3 regions of the Halomonas chromatireducens genome follow, and region 3 is predicted to be linked to each of the others. Evidence: predicted binding sites of a transcription regulator. Region 3 holds the regulator's gene; each other region holds the start of a gene.

Region 1 (3,274 bases), 1.2 Mb from region 3:
ACGCTCCACGTCTTCCATCTTGAGCTCGATATAGGCATCGATCATGTCATCCGTGAAGACGCCACCCTCGGTGAGGAAGGCACGATCGGCATCCAGCGCCTCCAGAGCCTGATCCAGGCTACTGGCCACGGTCGGAACCTTCTTGCCCTCTTCCGGCGGCAGGTCGTACAGGTTCTTGTCCATGGCATCGCCGGGGTGGATCTTGTTCTTGATACCGTCGATACCCGCCATCAGCATCGCCGCGAAGCACAGGTAAGGGTTGGCGGTCGGATCCGGGAAACGGCACTCGACGCGCTTGCCCTTGGGGCTGGCGGTGTAAGGAATGCGAATGGAAGCGGAGCGGTTGCGAGCACTGTAGGCCAGCATGACCGGCGCCTCGAAGCCAGGAACCAGACGCTTGTAGGAGTTGGTGGAGGCATTGGTGAAGGCGTTCAGGGCAGGGGCGTGCTTGATGATACCGCCGATGTAGTAAAGCGCCATTTCAGACAGTCCGGCGTACTGGTCACCGGCGAACTGGTTGACGCCATCCTTCCAGAAGGACTGATGCACGTGCATGCCTGAACCGTTGTCACCAACCAGCGGCTTGGGCATGAAGGTCGCAGTCTTGCCATAGGCGTGAGCCACGTTATGCACGACGTACTTCATCTCCTGAAGCTCGTCGGCCTTCTTCACCAGGGTGTTGAACTTGACGCCGATCTCGTTCTGGCCGGCGTTGGCCACCTCGTGGTGATGCACTTCGACGGTCTGGCCGATGGCCTCCAGGGTGTTGCACATGGCGCCGCGAATATCGTGGAAGCTGTCCACCGGCGGCACCGGGAAGTAGCCTCCCTTGACCCGCGGACGGTGGGCCAGGTTGCCACCCTCGACCTGACGGTCGGTGGACCAGGCGCCCTCTTCAGAGGAGATCTTGAACATCGCCCCTTCGATATCGGTCTTCCAGTGCACCTCATCGAAGATGAAGAATTCCGGCTCCGGGCCGAAGAAGGCGGTGTCGCCCAGGCCGCTGGACTGCAGGTAGGCTTCCGCCCGCTTGGCGATTGAGCGCGGGTCGCGCTCGTAGCCCTGCATGGTGGCGGGCTCGATGATGTCGCAGCGCAGCACGATGGTGGCGTCTTCGGTGAACGGATCGAGGAAGGCGGTACCGTCTTCCGGGCGCAGGATCATGTCCGACTCGTTGATGCCCTTCCAGCCGGAGATGGAGGAGCCATCGAACATCTGCCCGTTCTCGAAAAATTCGTCGTCCACGTCACGCGCGGGGATGGTGACGTGCTGCTCCTTGCCTTTGGTGTCGGTGAAGCGCAGGTCAACCCACTTCACGTCGTTTTCTTCGATCAGGGCGAGAGTCTTGGCAGACATAATGTCCTCCATTTGAGCGAGTTTGGCTCGATTCGTTGGCTGATGGTCCACTGGCACTGGCATCGACCCAGCGCATGTTGTAGCACGCTGTGAGCTTGGTGCCCACGATCACCATGCGCAGGCATGGGAGCTGGCCAACCTAATGCAGGCAGCGTGCCAACACTGCACCATCACAACCCATAATTTTTTTATCCATATGTTTTAAAATGTTTTTTTGATTCTTGCGAATACCCTTCCTTGCACCAGAAACGCTACCCGAGCCATATGGCAGGAAGGAGAAGGATGTTTTTGCACCACAATTGACCATGATCAGCGCCTTCTGCACCGCATTGATGCACTATTCTCACCCAACCCCTGCTGTATAGTGGCTGTATGGTCAAGAACCATCCGCTCCATTAACGTTTAATTTCCGTCGCAGCCAGTGTTTGAGGGGGTGCCCCGCAGCAGATAGTGTCGTCGGCTAGCCATTTTGTCAGCAAAACAATACGTGGAAGGCAGTGAATTCAAGCAAACTTTCTGTTCAAGACATTTGCTGCCCGCCTCGAACCGTCACCCACACCACAAGACCTACACCACATGACCGATATGCCACGCAAGAATTTCTGGTCTGGAATCGGTGTTGCCGCCATCGCGGTGCTGCTCCTCGCCTGGGTCATTCCCACCTATGGCGGCCGCGGCTTCGCCATCGGCATGCCGCCCAAGGCGCTGGCCACCCTCGGCGCCTGGCTGATGCTCGGCTGCGCCGGCCTGCTGACCCTGGTCAGCGCCATAGCGCTCAAGCGCGCCGGAAAGCCCTTCTTCTCCATTCCGCCGGCCGGCCACCTCTGGCATCAGGTATGGCCGTTCCTGTATGTGCTGGGCTTCATCGTGCTGATCGATCGCTTCCCGTTGACCTGGGTCGCACCGCTGCTGATCGGCGGCCTGCTGCTGCTGCTCGGTGAACGACGCTGGTATGTGGTGGTGCTCACCGCCACGATCCCGGCGGCCGGCCTCTATGGCCTGACCGCCCATCTGATGCGCATTGGAGTGGTGTGACATGATCGGTTTCGACGCCATTCTCGCCTCCTTCGCGGCGGCCCTGCACTACGAATCCATCGCCATCATCCTTGGCGGCGTGCTGCTCGGCTATATCGTCGGTGTCATTCCCGGCCTCAACCGGGCCGTGGCCATCGCCATCGCCATTCCGCTGACCTTCTACATGTCGGCCTATGCCGCCATCGCCTTCCTGATCGGCCTGTCCAAGGGCACCGCCGCCGGCAGTGCCGTCTCGGCCATCCTGCTCAATACGCCCGGCGAGCCCTCATCGGCGGCCACCTGCCTCGATGGTTATCCCATGGCCCGCGACGGCAAGCCGCGCAAGGCACTCAAGGTAGGCCTGCTGGCCTCGGTGATCGGCGATCTGCTGGCCACCCTGCTGTTGATTGCGGTGGCCATTCCGTTCGCGTCGGTGGCGCTGAAGTTCGGCCCCTACGAGCTGGCCGCCATCCTGATCTTTGCGCTGGTCTTCATTGCCGCCATGGCCGGGGGGTCGTTCCTCAAGGGACTGGCGGCCGGCGGCATGGGGATCATTCTCGGCACCGTAGGACTCGACCCGGAAACCGGGGCGGCGCGCTTGACCTTCGGCTACGCCGAGCTGATGGAGGGCGTGCCGATCCTGCCGCTGGTGATCGGGACTCTGGCACTCGCCGAGATGTTCGTGCAGCTCGACGAGTATCGCCGCAACAAGGGCGCCAGCGTGATCAAGCTGAGCGACGACAAGGCGGACGATCTCTCCTACCGAGAGTTCAAGGGCACCCTGCCGACCATCCTGAAGAGTACCGGGGTGGGGGCCTTCGTCGGGGCGCTGCCGGGCCTGGGGCCGTCGGTAGGGGCCTTCATGGCCTATGGCCTGGCCAAGCGCAGCGCCAAGGATCCCGAC
Region 2 (3,274 bases), 660 kb from region 3:
ATCACGAGATGCTCGAGCGTGGCCGACTGGGGTGCGGACTGTGGGTGCATGTAGTGACACCTCCGAAGCAGGTAAGAAAGCAGCGGCACAAAAAGAAGACGCTCCATCACGACCCCGCCTGGGGTGTGCTGGAGCGTCTTCGCCCGTTGCTACTGTTCGAGAGCGACCGCCATTGATCGCGTAGTTGATGAGTACCAATCAAGAAGCTGGCCAAGATTCTCTTGATGTCAGTTTTATTGTTTTATTTCAGATTCTTGGGAATGCCTTTCCAGAGGGGGTGTCCGGCGCTCAGCCGTTTCCGGTCGGCCGCCTGCACGTCACTGGTGCATGGCAGCATCGAAATGCACAGGGGCGTAGCACTCGTGGAGCGTCGGGATGTCCAGGGCACGATCCAGGTGACGCAGGGAGCGGTCCAGCTGTTCGGCAATCCGACCCATGGCGTCCACGTCGGGGCGCAGGATCCCGGGGCCGAACAGCCGCTGGTGAATCGGAGTGACGTCCAGGGGCAGGGTGTCGAGATGGCTCACCGAGCGGTCCAGGTAGGGCGGCAGGGCGAGCCACTCCAGCGCCTGGTGGCGGTTTTCGGGAGAGTCGGCGAGCCAGTCGCTGGCCGCCACCAGCGCCCGGATCAGGGCGGCAAGCGTGGCGGGGTAGTGGTGAGCCCAGGAGCGGGTCACGCCCAATACCTTCTCGGGGTGATCGGGCCACAGCTGGGCACCGCTGGCCACGAGCTGGCCGACACCCTGGTGCGCGGCCAGGCTGCCCCAGGGTTCGCCGGCGCAGAAGCCGTCGATCTGGCCTTCGCTGAGGGCCGCCACCATGCGCGGGGGCGGCAGGACGATCAGTTCCACGTCGCGGTCCGGATCGATGCCGCCCAGGCTGAGCCACTCCCGCAGCAGGTAGTGCTGGCACGAGAAGGGGTAGACCATGGCCAGCCGCGGGCGATGAGGGCCGCTGTGCTTACCGAGCCAGGCGCCGACGGCGCGTGCGCTGTCGGCCGGGTCGCTGCCCATGGCGGCACCGCTCTGCTGGCAGAGGGGTTCCGACAGCACGATGGCATTGCCGTTGCGGCTCAGGGTGATCGGCGCCAGGGCGTCGCAGGGCGCCCGCTCCAGCCCGAGACTCATGGCCAGCGGCATGGGCGAGAGCATCTGGGCGCCATCGAGCAGCCCGGCGGCCACCTTGTCGCGCAGGGTCGACCAGGCGTTCTCCCGTGACAGCGATACCTCGACCCCCTGTTCGGAAAAGAAGCCCTGTTCACGGGCGATGACCAGCAGGGCGGCATCCAGCAGCGGCACGAAGCCCAGGGTCAGGTGATTCAGCTCGGGTGTGGTGTGCATGTCCTGCGGATTCATGAATAGACCTCAGTTCAGTCAGGCGAGCGCGTGTTCAGGCGTTCCAGGATATCGATGACGCTGTCGGCCACCTCGGCAATACGCTGGCTGCGATCCATGGCGAGCTTGCGCAGCATGCGATAGGCCTGCTCCTCGTCGCAGTCCTGATGCTTCATCAACAGCCCCTTGGCGCGTTCGATGCGCTTGCGCTCGGTGAGCTGGTTGCGGGTCTTCTCCAGTTCGCGGCGCATGGACTGGAAGGCATCGAAGCGGGCAATCGCCACCTCGATGATCGCCTTGACCCGGCCGGGAATCAGGCCGTCGACCACGTAGGCGCTGACGCCGACCTTGAGGGCGGCCTGGAGGATGTCCGGGTCGTGCTGGTCGGCGAAGAAGACCACCGGGCGCGGGTTCTCGCGGTTGAGCAGCGCCATGCTGTCCAGGGTGTCGCGGTCGGGGGATTCCATGTCGATGATCACCACGTCGGGCTGGTGCCGGGCGACCATCTCGTTGAGGCTCGCCGGGCTCGTCAGGCGGCAGACCACACGGTGTCCATCGGCGACCAGGGCCTCCTCGACCATGGCCGCGCGCACGACTTCATCATCAACCAGCAGCACATTCAGCGGTGGGGGCATGGCAGTCTCGCTAGTCACTTGCATCTCTACGCTGCGATGCAAAATACATTCCAGATATTGCAACTCCGCGGCACGCCAAGTCCTGCGGGCCGGGTCTTGACGGCCTGGCGCTGTGTCTGGCGATTATTCGGTCCGATGCGCGGCGTTTCGGCACTACCGTGGTGCAGCATGGCAGTTGGGGTGAGAGATCCTGGGGCAGTGGCTCGATGTCAGGAACGATAGAAGGCCATCAGGGAGCCGGAATACTGGCAGATGCCGTTCGCCTGGCACAAAGATTGCTTCATCCTGTATAGAAAATGCTCAACGCTGGGCAAAGCAGCAAGAGGCGCCCACCGCGCTTCATCGGCAACGACGCCCACCCGCCGTCTCTGCTACAGAGTCGGCGGGTGGGCGTTTGCATTTTGCGAACATGCGTTACAGGAGATCGTCATGCACCAGGCTCTAACCACTTGCCCCTACTGCGGTGTTGGCTGCGGCGTGCAGGCGGAAGTCGACGGCGAGCGCATCATCGGCGTCAGCGGTGACAGCACGCATCCGGCGAATTTCGGGCGGCTCTGCGTCAAGGGTTCGGCGCTGCACGAGACCCTGGGTGAGCATGGCCGGCTGACGCGTCCCCGGGTCGACGGCGTGGAGGTGGACTGGGACACGGCACTGGATGCCGTGGCCGACAGGCTTCAGGCCACACGCCGCGACCATGGCAACCATGCCGTGGCGGCCTACCTCTCGGGTCAGCTGCTCACCGAGGACTATTACGTTGCCAACAAGCTGTTCAAGGGCTTCCTGGGGACGCCGCACCTGGACACCAACTCGCGGCTCTGCATGGCCTCGGCGGTGGCGGCCTACAAGCGCGCCTTCGGCGCCGACGCCGTGCCCTGCAACTACGAGGACCTGGAGGAGGCGGAGCTGGTGGTGCTGGTGGGGTCGAACCTGGCCTGGAACCATCCGGTGCTGTATCAGCGCATCAAGGCGGCCAAGCAGATCAATCCGCTGATGCGGGTGGTGGTGATCGACCCCAGGGTCACCGATAGCTGCGAGATCGCCGACCTCTATCTCGGCCTCGCGCCCGGCAGCGATGCGCGGCTGTTCAATGGCCTGCTGGCCTGGATGGACGACCGTTCCAAGCTGGACCGGGTCTACCTGGAGAAGCACACCCTGGGCATGGAAGAGGCCCTGGCGGCGGCCCGCGAGGACGACACCTCGCTGGAGGCCATTGCCGCCGACTGCGATGTGGACCCGGAGCGGCTGGAAACCTTCTTCTACTGGTTCTCAAGCCACCTCCACGTGGTGACGCTCTACTCCCAGGGC
Region 3 (3,274 bases):
ATGATCACGAGCTGCATGCGGGTCTCCTGGTTGGCTGGCCGGGCGGCCCGGGAAGGTCAGAGCGGCGTCGGCGTCTGTCGTCGAATGGCTTCAATGAGCCGCTCGTGGAGCTCACGTTGGCTGTTGCTCTTGCGCAGTGCCACTCGAGTGTCGACATCGTTCATGATGCTGGCCACCTGGCTGAGTAGCGCCAGATGTGTATCGTCCGCCTCTTCCGGGACCAGCAGTACGAAGACCAGGTCGACCGGCTCGCCGTCGATGGCGTCGAAATCGATAGGCTCCGCCAGCTGGAGGAAGGCCGCGACCGGACTGTGACAGTGGGGGCTCCTGGCGTGAGGAATGGCCACCCCATTGCCGATGCCCGTGCTACCGAGGCGTTCTCTGCCGATCAGGCGGGCAAAGACTTCCTGGCTGTCGAGGCTCGGCGTGTTCTGTGCGATGAAGGTGCTGAAGAATTCCAGCACCCGTTTCTTGCTGCCACCGGGGACGCCGAACAAGGCGCGCTCCGGCGGCAGAATGGTTTCCAGTGTCATGGCAATCAGCGAATGCCGGCGCCCTGGGCGCGGGCCTGGGCTTTTTCCTTGTGTTTGACCAGTTGACGGTCGAGCTTGTCGGTCAGTGCGTCAATAGCGGCGTACATGTCGGGATCGGTGGCCTCGGCATGAAGGTCGGCGCCGGCAGCATGCAGGGTGCAGGCGGCCAGTTGACGCTCCTTCTCTACCGAAAGCGTGACCTGGACGTTGGTGATGTTGTCGTAGTGGCGCTGCACGCGGGTCAGTTTTTCGCTGACGTAGTCACGCAGGGCATCGGTCAGTTCCACATGGTGGCCGGTAATATTGACTTGCATGACAGGCTCCTTCGTCCTTCGGGTGGTGCCTCGATTGTAACCCTTTTTGAGGCCCTGCAAACCCCTCCCTTTCCGGTTTCCTGCGAAGGGTCAAGAGAGCGGGCTGGGGTCAGCGAAATCGCTTGCGCTCGCTTGAGGAGGGTATGCCCAACGCTTCCCGGTACTTGGCGACGGTTCGCCGCGCAACGCGGATGCCGTCCTCGGCCAGCAGATCGACCAGGCGACTGTCCGACAGCGGCTTGCGGGGCGGCTCGTCCTGTACTAGCTTGCGGATCCGGGCACGGATCGCGGTGCTGGAATAGGCGTCGCCTTCGCCTTCTCCGCCGCCGACATGGCTGGAGAAGAAGAACTTGAGTTCGAACACGCCGCGCGGCGTGTGGATGAATTTCTGGGTCGTTACGCGAGAGATGGTCGACTCATGCATATCCACGGCCTGGGCAATATCAGCCAGTATCAGTGGCCGCATGGCCTCCTCCCCCTGCTCGAGAAAGTCGAGCTGGCGGGCCATGATCTCGCGGCCGACCCGCAGCAGGGTGTCGTTCCGGCTGGCCAGGCTCTTCATCAGCCAGCGCGCCTCCTGAAGGTGATCCTTGAGAAACTGGTTGTCCTGGCTCTTGTCGGCGCGCCTTACCAGGGCCACGTAATCGGGCTGGATGCGCAGTCTTGGCAGGGCGTCGGCGTTGAGCTCGACACGCCAGCCGCGCTCGTCATGGTGAGCGAGCAGGTCGGGGGTGATGTAATTGCCACTCACCTCGGCGAACTCGCTGCCCGGGCGCGGGTCCAGCGAGCGAATCAGACCGATCACCTCCTCCAGGGCCTCATCGTCCAGCCCCAGGCGGCGCTTGAGCAGTCGGCGATCGTCGCTGGCCAGGGCTTCGAGGAACTGGCGGACGAGGCGCCTGGCCTGGGGGAGCAGCGGGGTGTCGTCGGGTAGTGCCGCGAGCTGCAGCATCAGGCATTCACGCAGGTCCCGGGCAAAGACACCGGTAGGTTCGAATTGCTGCAGACGCAGCAGCACCTGCTCGACCTCCCGGGTTGGCAGGCCCTCGAGGCCCTGCTGGCGGAGCCCGTCGCGAATCTCTTCCAGCGGCTGCGCCAGGTAGCCGGTGCCGTCCACGGCATCGATCAGGCTCTCGGCGATCTGGCGCTGGCGCTCGCTGAGATCGGTCATCGCGAGCTGCCAGATCAGGTGGCTGGCCAGGCTCTGCCCGGCGGCCTGGCGTTCAAAATCAGGTCCTTCGCCGCTGCCCGAGCTGGCGCCATGGTCGGGGTAGGTGTCAGACCAGTCGCTGTCGGTGGAAAGTTCAGAGGGAATTTCGCTGGCCCAATCGTCGTCTTGGACCGCTTCGGCGGTCTGTTCGCCGAAGCCGTCGTCGAGTTCCAGCATGGGGTTGGTTTCCAGCGCCTGCTGGATCTCCTGACGCAGATCGAGCGTCGAGAGCTGCAGCAGCGCAATCGCCTGCTGCAGTTGGGGCGTCATGGTCAGCTGAGTGCCGACACGGAGTTGCAAGGATGCTTTCATGGCCATGAGAATAGGGGGCTCATCTGCCGAAAAAAACCACCCTAGCCCCCAATGGTTCGACTTGCAAGTGTTTTGAGTGCAATAAGCATGCCATCCGCAATTTCCGTGCCGAATATGCATGTTTATATTGACAGCAGGCAGTTGTGTTGATCGAGTCGCCAGGTTTAGAGACGGAAGTCCTCGCCGAGATAGACCTCACGCACCCTGCGGTTGGCGAGAATGGCATTGGCATCACCTTCCGCAATGATCTGCCCGTCTCCGACGATGTAGGCGGTATTGCAGATATCCAATGTCTCGCGCACGTTGTGGTCGGTGATCAGGACGCCGATATCACGCGCCTTGAGCTGACGGATGATGCCTTTGATTTCACCAACGGAAATAGGATCCACGCCAGCGAAAGGCTCATCGAGCAGGATGAAGGCCGGCTCGGTGGCCAGCGCCCTGGCGATCTCCACCCGTCGCCGTTCGCCGCCAGACAGGCTCATGCCGAGATTGTTGCGGATATGGGTAACATGAAAGTCTTCCAGCAGCTCTTCCAAGCGCGCATGACGGCCTCGTCGGTCCAGGTCCTTGCGCGTCTCGAGAATGGCCATGATGTTATCCGCCACCGAGAGCTTGCGAAAGATCGAGGCTTCCTGGGGAAGGTAGCCAATGCCGGCGCGGGCACGCTCATGCATGGCCGACCCGCTCAGGTCCAGGTCGTCGATATGCACTTCACCGGCGTCGGCGCGGACCAGGCCAACGATCATGTAGAACGAAGTGGTCTTGCCGGCACCGTTGGGGCCGAGAAGGCCGACGATGCTGCCCTGCTCGATGGAGAGGCTGATGTCGTGTACCACACGGCGACGCTTGTAGCTCTTGGCCAGGTGAGTGGCTCTCAGGGTCTTCATTACCACGTCAGCGCT

The links. The regulator sigma-54, encoded in region 3, starts transcription at its own class of promoters, with help from an activator protein. The targets are predictions, from matches to a motif close to TGGCACNNNNNTTGCTNT.
Region 1: a site for sigma-54 is predicted at 1,498-1,515, ahead of glnA (glutamate--ammonia ligase). Genes of this name have one in related genera too.
Region 2: a site for sigma-54 is predicted at 2,005-2,022, ahead of LOKO_RS08685 (ANTAR domain-containing response regulator). Genes of this name have one in related genera too.

The regions. Positions count from the first base shown of each region.
Region 1 covers NZ_CP014226.1:20,560-23,833, reverse strand. Annotated here, with positions in the region: gene glnA (glutamate--ammonia ligase) at 1-1,356, opposite strand, end outside; gene LOKO_RS00100 (hypothetical protein) at 1,933-2,391, shown strand; gene LOKO_RS00095 (tripartite tricarboxylate transporter permease) at 2,393-3,274, shown strand, end outside.
Region 2 covers NZ_CP014226.1:1,872,611-1,875,884, forward strand. Annotated here, with positions in the region: gene LOKO_RS08675 (NAD(P)/FAD-dependent oxidoreductase) at 1-50, opposite strand, end outside; gene LOKO_RS08680 (CmpA/NrtA family ABC transporter substrate-binding protein) at 318-1,355, opposite strand; gene LOKO_RS08685 (ANTAR domain-containing response regulator) at 1,370-1,969, opposite strand; gene LOKO_RS08690 (nitrate reductase) at 2,399-3,274, shown strand, end outside.
Region 3 covers NZ_CP014226.1:1,215,727-1,219,000, forward strand. Annotated here, with positions in the region: gene rapZ (RNase adapter RapZ) at 1-17, opposite strand, end outside; gene ptsN (PTS IIA-like nitrogen regulatory protein PtsN) at 57-533, opposite strand; gene hpf (ribosome hibernation-promoting factor, HPF/YfiA family) at 539-847, opposite strand; gene LOKO_RS05690 (RNA polymerase factor sigma-54) at 957-2,375, opposite strand; gene lptB (LPS export ABC transporter ATP-binding protein) at 2,534-3,259, opposite strand; gene lptA (lipopolysaccharide transport periplasmic protein LptA) at 3,267-3,274, opposite strand, start outside.